DNA from 3 places in the Mesobacillus sp. MER 48 genome. Region 1 is predicted to be linked to each of the others. Evidence: riboswitches for the same ligand, from Rfam matches in the RefSeq annotation. Region 1 holds a riboswitch; each other region holds the start of a gene.
The links. Region 1 has a riboswitch for lysine ahead of M3593_RS17995 (amidohydrolase). Riboswitches for the same ligand answer to the same signal wherever they lie in the genome.

Region 1 (3,285 bases):
TGGACCCATGGGAAGTCACTCGCAAGGAAACGCGGCTGAATGTCGGCAATCCTGCTAGGTGCCTTGAGACGTGGAATTAATTCCTCTCTTAAAACCTGTGCATGGATCAAACGGTCGCGATAGGCTGCAGCCGGGAACTTGTCCAGCACATCAAGGACATTTTCCAGTGCCTGGTCACCAATCGTATGGACTGCAATCGGCATGTCCAGATCACGCGCCCCTTTTACGATTTCATATAGCTGTTCCTGGTCATACATCGCATCGCCGTAGTGTCCCGGCGCATCGCTATATGGTTCTGTCAGGAGCGCCGTTCTCCTACCAAACGCTCCATCGGCAAAAATTTTCACAGCGCCGATTCGCAGTGTATCATTCCCGTATCCAGTGTACATTCCCGCTTCTTTTAAGTCTGGTAAAAATTCATGGTTGATCAGGAGATTGCTGCGCAAACCAAGCTGCTCTCCATTTAACAGCTCATTGAAAAGATTCCATGTCTGCTCCAATCCGCCGAGATACAGCGGATCATTCGTATGCACGCTTGTTAGCCCCTTGCTGATCGCAAATTGCATCGTCTGGCGCATCGCTTTCTTCCAATCTTGGTAGGAGCGCTCTGGAATATAATGTCTGACGAGATTTGCCGCTGACTCCAGGAACAATCCAGTCGGCTGCTTCGTGTTTTCATCCAGTACGATTGTGCCCCCTTCTGGAACACTCATGCCCGGATGATAGCCGCTCACCTCAAGCGCCTTGCTATTGACTAGCGTCGCATGCAAACACGTTCTTGTTAAAAATAGCGGGTTTGCCGGCGCGACATAATCCAGCTCTGTAATTGTCGGAATCCCTCCGTCGGTAAAAAGGTTCTCGTCCCAGCTTGAGCCGACAATCCATTCGCCCGGCTTAAGCTGGTTTGCTTTTTCCTGTATTTTTTTTAGCATCCCCTGCTTGGTTGTGATCCCGACAAAGTCTAGGTTGATAAAACTATCTGCCATGATCGATAGGTGAAGATGGCTGTCGATCAGGCCAGGGGTGGCTGTTTTCCCTTCGAGGTCGATAATTTGTGCCTGGCTGCCCCAATGCAGCACCATATCCGCAGAAGTTCCCATATCGATGAACCGGCCATTTTCAATGACCACAGCCTGAACAATTGGGTTAAGTGAATTGAATGTATAGATGGTGCCATTTTTGTAGATGGTTCTCAAGATGATTCTCTCCTTTTTGGTAAAATGAAAGCCAGGAGAGGCACATGCCCGGGAGTGGAGTTTAATAGAAGGAATGGAGGAAAAGCTCTTGTCTATAAAAAGCAACGGCAGAAATAACCGGTCATTGCTTTTACAATACACGTTATCTCCCATTTCGATCAGTAGTTCTCCATGCGCCAATTCAAGCATGACAGTCTGCTCCTTTTTCAGAAAGCATCCCAGCAGTAACCAGTCTGACCCTGGCCACGCTTCGGCAAACAACCCTTCCAGCCACCATCATTGATTGTCTATCTCCGATGGCCTACTCTTGTTGTTCGCTCCTCTACCTCACCGATCTGATAAGATCATATGAAATTAGCTTAATAGTATCATAAATGCCCCAGAATGTTCACTGATTTTTATTTTGGATTCTTTTAAAATGAAGGAAGAAAGGAAGTGGAAAATGATCGTTAAAGAACGGACCAAACCAGAAGAATTAGAGATTTTACAAGCGTTGAAGCCCCGGATGGAGCTGGAAGAGAAAGTGGCATTGAACTTGTTCACGCTGGAGAAGGGCTATGAAGGCGAAGTGCAATTTGACCATTGGTTCACGAACTGCCGAGTGGAGAGTCTGATTATCAACGACCTTTTACTGGAAGTGAATGGCACCCTCTTTCAAATCGATTCCCTCGTGATTACCCAGGATCGGCTCCACCTTTTCGAAGTGAAAAATTTAGAAGGAGACTACTATTTAGATGGAGACAAATTTAAAACCGCCGCCGGTGCTGAAACCAAAAACCCCCTCCACCAGCTAAGCCGTGCCGAATCCCTGCTAAAACAACTGCTGAAGAATCTAGGATTCTACATCCCTCTCGAACCACACCTCGTGTTCATCAACCCGGAATTCACCCTTCTGCAAGCACCACTGAAATCACCCATTATTTTGCCAACCCAACTGAACCGATTTATGGATAGGATGAACAGAACCTCCTCAAAACTAACAAACAAACATACCAAACTCGCCGAGGCCCTCTTGTCCTTGCATATTAAGAAATCACCGTTTACCAGAGTGCCAGGGTACGAATTTGATGGGTTGAGGAAAGGGGTTGTTTGTGAGGGGTGTGGGGGGTTTTTGGATTCATTGGGACAAAAAAGATTTGTATGCAGTCACTGTGGGGCACGTGACTCTATTGAATCCCTTGTTTTACAAACGTTAAAAAGTTTTCAAATACTGTTTCCCGATCGAAGAGTAACCACAACCATCATATATGATTGGAGCAACGGAGACCTACCAAGGAAATCTATTAGAAGAGTTTTAAAAAACAATCTATCAGCCAACGGCGAATGCAAATCTACTTATTACGAGTAATAATTTCTACACGGACTTTAGCCAAGGGGAAGTTTTATCTCCTCTTGGCAATTTATTTGACCCGTTTCCCTTTTTCTTTCCTTAACCGGTCATATATCTCATCTTTATGTGACCGGTTTTTCTCTTACTTCCCCTAACTGGGCACATATCTCTTCTTTATTTGACCGGTTTTTCTCTTACCTCCCTTAACCGGTCACATATCTCTTCTTTATTTGACCGGTTTTTCTCTTACCTCCCTTAACCGGTCACATAACTCTTCTTTATTTGACCGGTTTTTCTCCTACTTCCCTTAACCGGGCACATAACTCTTCTTTATTTGACCGGTTTTTCTCCTACTTCCCTTAACCGGGCACATATCTCTTCTTTATTTGAACGGTTTTTCTCTTACTTCCCTTAACCGTGCACATTTTTTCTTCTTTATTTAATTCCACCTCCTTTTCTATCGAGAATGAAACCAAACTAATTTGGCAAAATAATCACAGTAGAAAACGCTTGCAATTTCTAAAATTCGTTTTATAATACTTGTATACAAGTATACTTGATTAACCAGGAAGGTGAGGAAATGACTGAAAAAAATGAATTTCTTTATCCTCAAAAATGGCTTTCGAAGGCGTCGACCGGTGATCGTGTCGCGAGTGAGCTGCGGATGCAGATTATTTCGGGATTGATTGAAAGCGGTGCCACCCTTTCGGAAAACAAATTAGCTGCGGACTTTGGGGTCAGCCGCTCACCCATTCGTGA
Region 2 (3,285 bases), on a different contig from region 1:
TACCGGCCGGCAATGCTGCCGCATGAAGGCCTGGAAATCCTTTATTCCGGTGCAGGCAGCCTGTTTGATCCAAAGATCGTAGACGCGTTCCGCAGAGCTGTGGCCATCTATCCAATCGGCCTGACTGTCACCCTGAGTGATGGCCGGAAGGGAGTCGTAGCACAACAAAATCCTGGCTTGAGCGAGCGGCCTGTTGTCCGTATTCTGGAGGACAGCGGCCAAAGAGTGGAACCGTACAACCTGGATCTAAAAGCCAATCTATCACAAATGATTGTCAGCTGTGATACGATCATACAATACGAGTATGCAACGAATTATTAATTTCGTTCCGCTAAGTGAAATTCCTTTTACTATAAGACAAAGTAATTATAGTTTTTAGGCTAGTTCCCCCCTTTGAAGCATACATATAGCTTTAGAGGGGGGATTTGTTTTGGCAAAATTCGGCCGGCGGCTGCCTCGGAAAGGGCCATTGCCTTTCAGGTATGTATTCCTGCTGACATTCGTATTTTTTTCCTTTTCCACTGCCGCAGGACTTTGGATCATCGATAAAGGACTTGAACCGACTTTGATGAAATATGCTGAATCCCAGACAAGAAAAATTGCGACTCTGGTTATCAACAAGGCAATCAACAAAAAAATAGCCAGCGGGATGGATATTGATAAAGTAATTGAATTTGTACCGGTGGATGGAGGTACAACCACTGTGGTGAAATTCAACACAGAAATCATCAACCGGGTAAAAGCGGAAACAACCAATATTGTACAAATGAACCTGAAAGAAGCAGAAAGAGGGAATCTTACCTCTCTCGAAATGTTATCCGATGTCGAGCTCGTAACCGATGAAAAAGACAGGGAAGAAGGAATCATTTATTATGTTCCTTTGGGTCAGGCGACCAACAATGCGCTGCTCGGTAATATGGGGCCAAGGGTTCCAGTGAAGTTCAATGCAATTGGCGATGTGACGGCCGATGTCGTCTGGGATACTGAGGAGCATGGGATCAATAATACCCTTATAAATGTATCGGTCAGGGTAAAAGTGAATGTGCAAATCATTATTCCTTTTGCGACCGAAATCGCAACCGTTCAGGAAAATATTCCGATTGGCAGCTTCTATTATCCTGGAAAAGTACCGCAGTTCTACAATGGCGGAGGAGATACATCCCCAGCCATCCAGCTTCCTGGCGAATAATAACAGTTGTCAAGTTAGTGATATTGTTATATTATAAAATCAATTGAATAATAAACCACATCATTCCGATGGGGTAGAGGCGCAGGATTCAAGAGTAAGCTGTGTGAGGATGACAACTTTGACCACAGCAGAAAGGGAATTTTGCCGAAGTAATAAAAAATGAGTCGCATTTTTTATTGCTGGGGATACTTTGAACAGGAGTATCACTGTCATTATGGAGGTATATCCATAATGGGGAGCTACAGATCGTGATGGAGACACTAGTTGCTTATTAAGGGCAGCGATAGAATGTTCTCTATCGTTGCCCTTTTTTATATTTTTATAGAAAGTGGCTACAACTCTTTTCATGGAACAGTTTCCCCCCTGTCAAAAATAAGGAGGAGAAAGAATGGAGAACACAATTTTCTCATTGCTGCCGCCATTATTGGCTATTTTGATGGTAGTGATCACAAGGCGGGTGCTATTGTCTTTGGGGACAGGCATCGTCGCAGCAGCGTTTTTGCTTGCTGACTTTAATATCATTGAAACATTCGCTATTATGTGGGATGCAGCCAAGGGGATAGTCATCGCTGATGGCGAACTGAACACGTATAGCCTATACATCATTTTATTTTTGCTGCTTTTGGGTACAATTACAGCCTTCATTTCTATTTCAGGAGGAAGCCGAGCGTTCGGCGAATGGGCAATGAAGCGTGTCAAAACAAGAGCTGGGGCTCAATTAGTCGGTGCTTTCCTTGGCATTATTATTTTTATTGATGATTATTTCAATGCACTGGCTGTAGGGCAGATCACTCGTCCAATCACGGACCGCCAGAAGGTTTCGCGCGCAAAACTGGCCTATATAATCGATTCAACTTCAGCACCAATGTGTGTCATCTCTCCGATTTCCAGCTGGGGTGCTTATATCATTGCATTGATTGGTACAATCCTTGCTGCACACGGCGTGAATGAATACAGTGCGTTCTCAGGGTTCATGCAGATCGTGCCGATGAACTTCTATGCTCTTGCAGCATTGGCAATGGTGTTCATTGTTGCTCTTAGGAATGTTGAAATCGGCCCAATGAAAAAGCATGAGGAACTTGCGATTACGGAAGGAATTGTTGTTCCTCAGGACAAGCCGGTACCAGGGGAACTGAAGGATGATCTGCCAACGAGTACGAAAGGTACTGTTGGAGACCTTGTATGGCCGATTGTAGCCCTTGTCGTAGGAACAGTAGGCATGATGCTCTGGACAGGCGCAAGTGCTGTTGAAGGAAAAGTAACCATTTTCGGTATTTTTGAAAATACAGATGTCACCAAATCTCTTGTAACTGGCGGATTGTTGGGACTTGCTGTAGCGTTGATTCTTTTTGTCAGACAGGCGGCTGTATTAAAAGGCGTCAATGCCAATGTCTTTGGAAAAGGACTAGCTGAGGGCATTAAATCAATGCTTCCGGCTATCTATATTCTCGTTTTTGCCTGGGTCATCGTTGACCTGATTGGCCGGCTTGAAACAGGTAAATATCTGGCAGGCATCGTTGAAAGCTCAAACATCAATATTGCCTTCCTGCCATTCCTGTTGTTCCTCGTAGCCGGAATCATGGCGTTCTCAACAGGAACATCATGGGGATCATTCGGAATACTGCTTCCGATTGCAGGAGATATCGCAGCGGCTGCTGATATTACAATTCTTTTGCCTGCTTTAGCAGCTGTCCTGGCTGGTGCAGTTTTTGGAGACCACTGCTCGCCAATTTCCGATACAACGATCCTATCATCAACAGGTGCTGGTTCACATCATATGGACCATGTCATGACACAGCTGCCATACGCGCTGATTTCAGCAGCAATTTCTGCTGTCGGATTCCTGGTCCTCGGTTTTACAGGCAGCACGCTCGCAGCTCTTGCAGTAGTGGCCATCCTGCTGGTTGCTTTTGCGTTCATCTTCGGAAGCAAAACAAACCAGGAAGAAGTACTGAAAGAAAATCTAGCAGAATAATGAAAAAGCTGTCTGGTATCAGACAGCTTTTTTTCATATTTTTAAAATAGCGGGAATAGAATCCTAATTAATAGGAGTTTTAGTATAGTTGGGAAAATTTTATCGAAAAAAATTTATTATG
Region 3 (3,285 bases), on a different contig from region 1:
CTTTGAAAGGGCAAAGGAGTTCCGCGACAAGATTGCCCATATTGAAGCAACAATGGAAAAGCAGAAGATGACCACGACAGACTTTACCGACCGTGATGTGTTTGGCTATGCAGTCGATAAGGGCTGGATGTGTGTTCAGGTATTTTTTATCCGCCAGGGGAAATTGATTGAAAGGGAAGTTTCGATGTTCCCGATCCATAATGAACCCGAGGAAGATATTCTCACATATCTTGGCCAATTTTATTCGAAAAATGAGCATTTCAAGCCAAAGGAGATATTGGTGCCCGAAAGCGTCGACCTAGAAATGGCAGAGGGATTGCTTGGTGTAAAAGTCCTCAAGCCTCAGCGCGGCAAGAAAAAAGAGCTTGTACACTTGGCTTCAAAAAATGCCCGGATCGCCCTTCAGGAAAAGTTCTCCCTGATCGAGCGCGATGAGGAAAGGACCATTAACGCAGTTGAGAACCTTGGGAAACAAATGGGGATCTATACACCCCATCGGATCGAATCATTTGATAACTCCAATATCCAGGGAACTGACCCGGTTTCAGCGATGATCGTATTCATTGATGGGAAACCCGAGAAAAGGGAGTACCGGAAATATAAAATCAAATCAGTGAAGGGGCCAGATGACTACGAGTCGATGAGGGAAGTCGTCCGCCGCCGGTATACCCGGGTGTTGAGAGAGGGTTTGCCGCTGCCGGATTTGATCATCATCGATGGCGGAAAAGGGCATATCGAGTCCGCCCGGGATGTCCTGGAGAATGAATTAGGTCTTGATATTCCGATTGCCGGCCTGGCCAAGGATGATAAGCACAGGACTTCCCAGCTGCTATATGGCAATCCATTGCAGGTGATTGAATTGCCGCGGAACAGCCAGGAGTTTTACCTGCTGCAAAGGATTCAGGATGAGGTGCACCGCTTTGCCATCACCTTCCACCGCCAGCTGAGGGGAAAAAGCGCTTTCCAATCGATCCTCGATGATATCGCAGGCATTGGCGAAAAGCGGAAGAAAGCGCTGCTGAAACATTTCGGTTCAGTCAAAAAAATGCGAGAAGCCTCTGTTGAGGAATTGAGTGCAGCCGGGCTGCCGGCGAATGTTGCTCAGGAACTATATCAGAAATTACAGGATTAATGTAGCAATCTATATTTTTGTATGCTATAATGATAAAAATTTCATATTGCTATCACTTTAGAGTATTAAAGTGAAGATAGAGGTGCAAGCTTCAAGAGTAAAAGGCCGGAGAATTATAGGATTCTGGGAAGGGCTTTGAAAGGGGATGCTTGCCGAAGTGAGGAGATGCCTATCCATTTTCTCGCTGGTCCTTCGTTGAATAAACGCTGGATTGTCAAGATTGCCATCTTGGAGTGCTATCTCATGTTGCAGCGTATATACACGTTTATTAAGCAATGGGAGCCACTTCCATTGCTTTTTCTGTTTTTACGGCTCTTTTTTTAAAAGGCTCGGGGAAAATACATATGCAGATAAGCCTTGAAGCTCTTACAGAGGCAAAATACTGAAAAAGAGGCAGGGGAAACTAATGGGATTGATTGTACAGAAATTCGGCGGAACATCGGTTGGCAGTGTTGAAAAGATCAGGAATGCTGCCTCAAGGACAGCAGAAGAATTGAGGAACGGCAATAATGTTGTCGTAGTCGTATCAGCAATGGGCAAGACGACCGACCATCTTGTCGACATGGCGAACGATATTTCAAGGGCGCCATCCAAAAGGGAAATGGATATGCTTTTGACGACGGGAGAGCAAATCACCATCGCGCTTTACTCAATGGCTCTTGCACAGAGCGGAATAGACGCAGTTTCTTTTACTGGCTGGCAAGCTGGAATCCAGACCGAAGCCATCCATGGAAACGCCCGGATTATCGATATTGACACAGACAGGATTTCCAAAGAGCTGGAGTCAGGAATGGTGGTCATTGTCGCCGGATTCCAGGGTGTAACAGAGGACGGGGAAATCACCACACTTGGAAGGGGCGGATCAGATACAACAGCCGTCGCGCTTGCAGCCGCATTGAAGGCTGATAAATGCGATATTTATACAGATGTAACGGGCGTGTTCACGACCGATCCAAGATTTGTGAAAAGTGCAAGGAAGTTACTGAGTGTCTCATATGACGAGATGCTTGAGCTGGCGAACCTGGGAGCAGGTGTGCTCCACCCGCGTGCGGTCGAATTCGCCAAGAATTACGGACTGCCGCTTGAAGTAAGATCCAGTATGGAAAAAGAAAGAGGCACAATGATCGAGGAGGAGAATGAAATGGAACAAAATCTAGTTGTACGTGGAGTAGCGTTTGAAGACCAGATCACGAGAGTATCAGTACTGGGAGTAAGCACTTCTTTAAAAGGGCTTTCTACGATCTTCACCACACTTGCCCAAAATCATATCAATGTGGATATCATCGTCCAGAGCCGCACAGAAGCAGGCACAGCCAATATTTCATTCTCCATCAAGAGCAATGATCTGACAGAAACACTGGACGTACTGGAACGGAATAAAGAATCATTGAATTATCAATCCGTCGAATCAGAAACTGGCCTTGCAAAGGTATCGATTGTCGGATCAGGCATGGTCTCAAATCCCGGGGTTGCCGCGAAAATGTTTGAAGTCCTTGAAGGAAACGGCATCCAGGTCAAAATGGTAAGCACATCCGAAATCAAAGTTTCCACAGTCGTAAACGAAAAACAAATGGTCCATGCCGTCGAATCACTCCATGAGGCATTCGAGCTTTATTCAGGAGCGGTTAAGACGAACTAATAAATCATGCTTAAAGCTTCCTGGGTGCCCCCCAGGAAAGCTTTTATATATGCTGCTGTGTGATCGTAAAAGTGTCCCTCAAGAGTTTATAGGCACATTAGAGACGATTATATGCGGATAAAAGGGCAGAATGAGAGTTTATTGTTACATTAAAGCGGATTATGTGCGGATAAAGGGCAGAAGAGAGTTTATCGTCACATTAAAGCGGAAGGGCACAGTAACGGTTTCACTGTGCCCTCTTATATTTACTCAATAATATCAGTCTTATCCCACTTGATTGTAAACTGGACTTTTGATGCTTTCTTATTGGGGTGCTCGAATGCTTCTGCTGTAAATTTTTTCTGGTGTTCCATTTGCTGGGCGATGAAACCGGCTTCCAGCTGGAATGTGGTATTTGGGTTTTTTTTCAGTCGGGAGGAAATCAGTTCACTGCTGAGTTCCAGCAGTATTTCTCTTCTGGATTCTTCTTTGATGGTGAGACGGCCCCAGCCGGCGTCCTGGAAAAACTGGATGG

Region 2: it holds a riboswitch for lysine, as region 1 does, so the genes downstream of both, M3593_RS11665 (Na+/H+ antiporter NhaC family protein) here and M3593_RS17995 (amidohydrolase) in region 1, are expected to answer to the same signal.
Region 3: it holds a riboswitch for lysine, as region 1 does, so the genes downstream of both, M3593_RS05645 (aspartate kinase) here and M3593_RS17995 (amidohydrolase) in region 1, are expected to answer to the same signal.

Annotation. Positions count from the first base shown of each region.
Region 1 is NZ_JAMAUR010000005.1:261,486-264,770, reverse strand. Features, by position in the region: gene M3593_RS17995 (amidohydrolase) at 1-1,199, opposite strand, end outside; lysine riboswitch at 1,351-1,529, opposite strand; gene M3593_RS17990 (nuclease-related domain-containing protein) at 1,639-2,544, shown strand; gene M3593_RS17985 (GntR family transcriptional regulator) at 3,107-3,285, shown strand, end outside.
Region 2 is NZ_JAMAUR010000003.1:33,168-36,452, reverse strand. Features, by position in the region: gene M3593_RS11675 (HD-GYP domain-containing protein) at 1-321, shown strand, start outside; gene yunB (sporulation protein YunB) at 431-1,189, shown strand; lysine riboswitch at 1,256-1,439, shown strand; gene M3593_RS11665 (Na+/H+ antiporter NhaC family protein) at 1,578-3,164, shown strand.
Region 3 is NZ_JAMAUR010000001.1:1,102,660-1,105,944, reverse strand. Features, by position in the region: gene uvrC (excinuclease ABC subunit UvrC) at 1-1,132, shown strand, start outside; lysine riboswitch at 1,202-1,379, shown strand; gene M3593_RS05645 (aspartate kinase) at 1,539-2,771, shown strand; gene M3593_RS05640 (YslB family protein) at 3,017-3,285, opposite strand, start outside.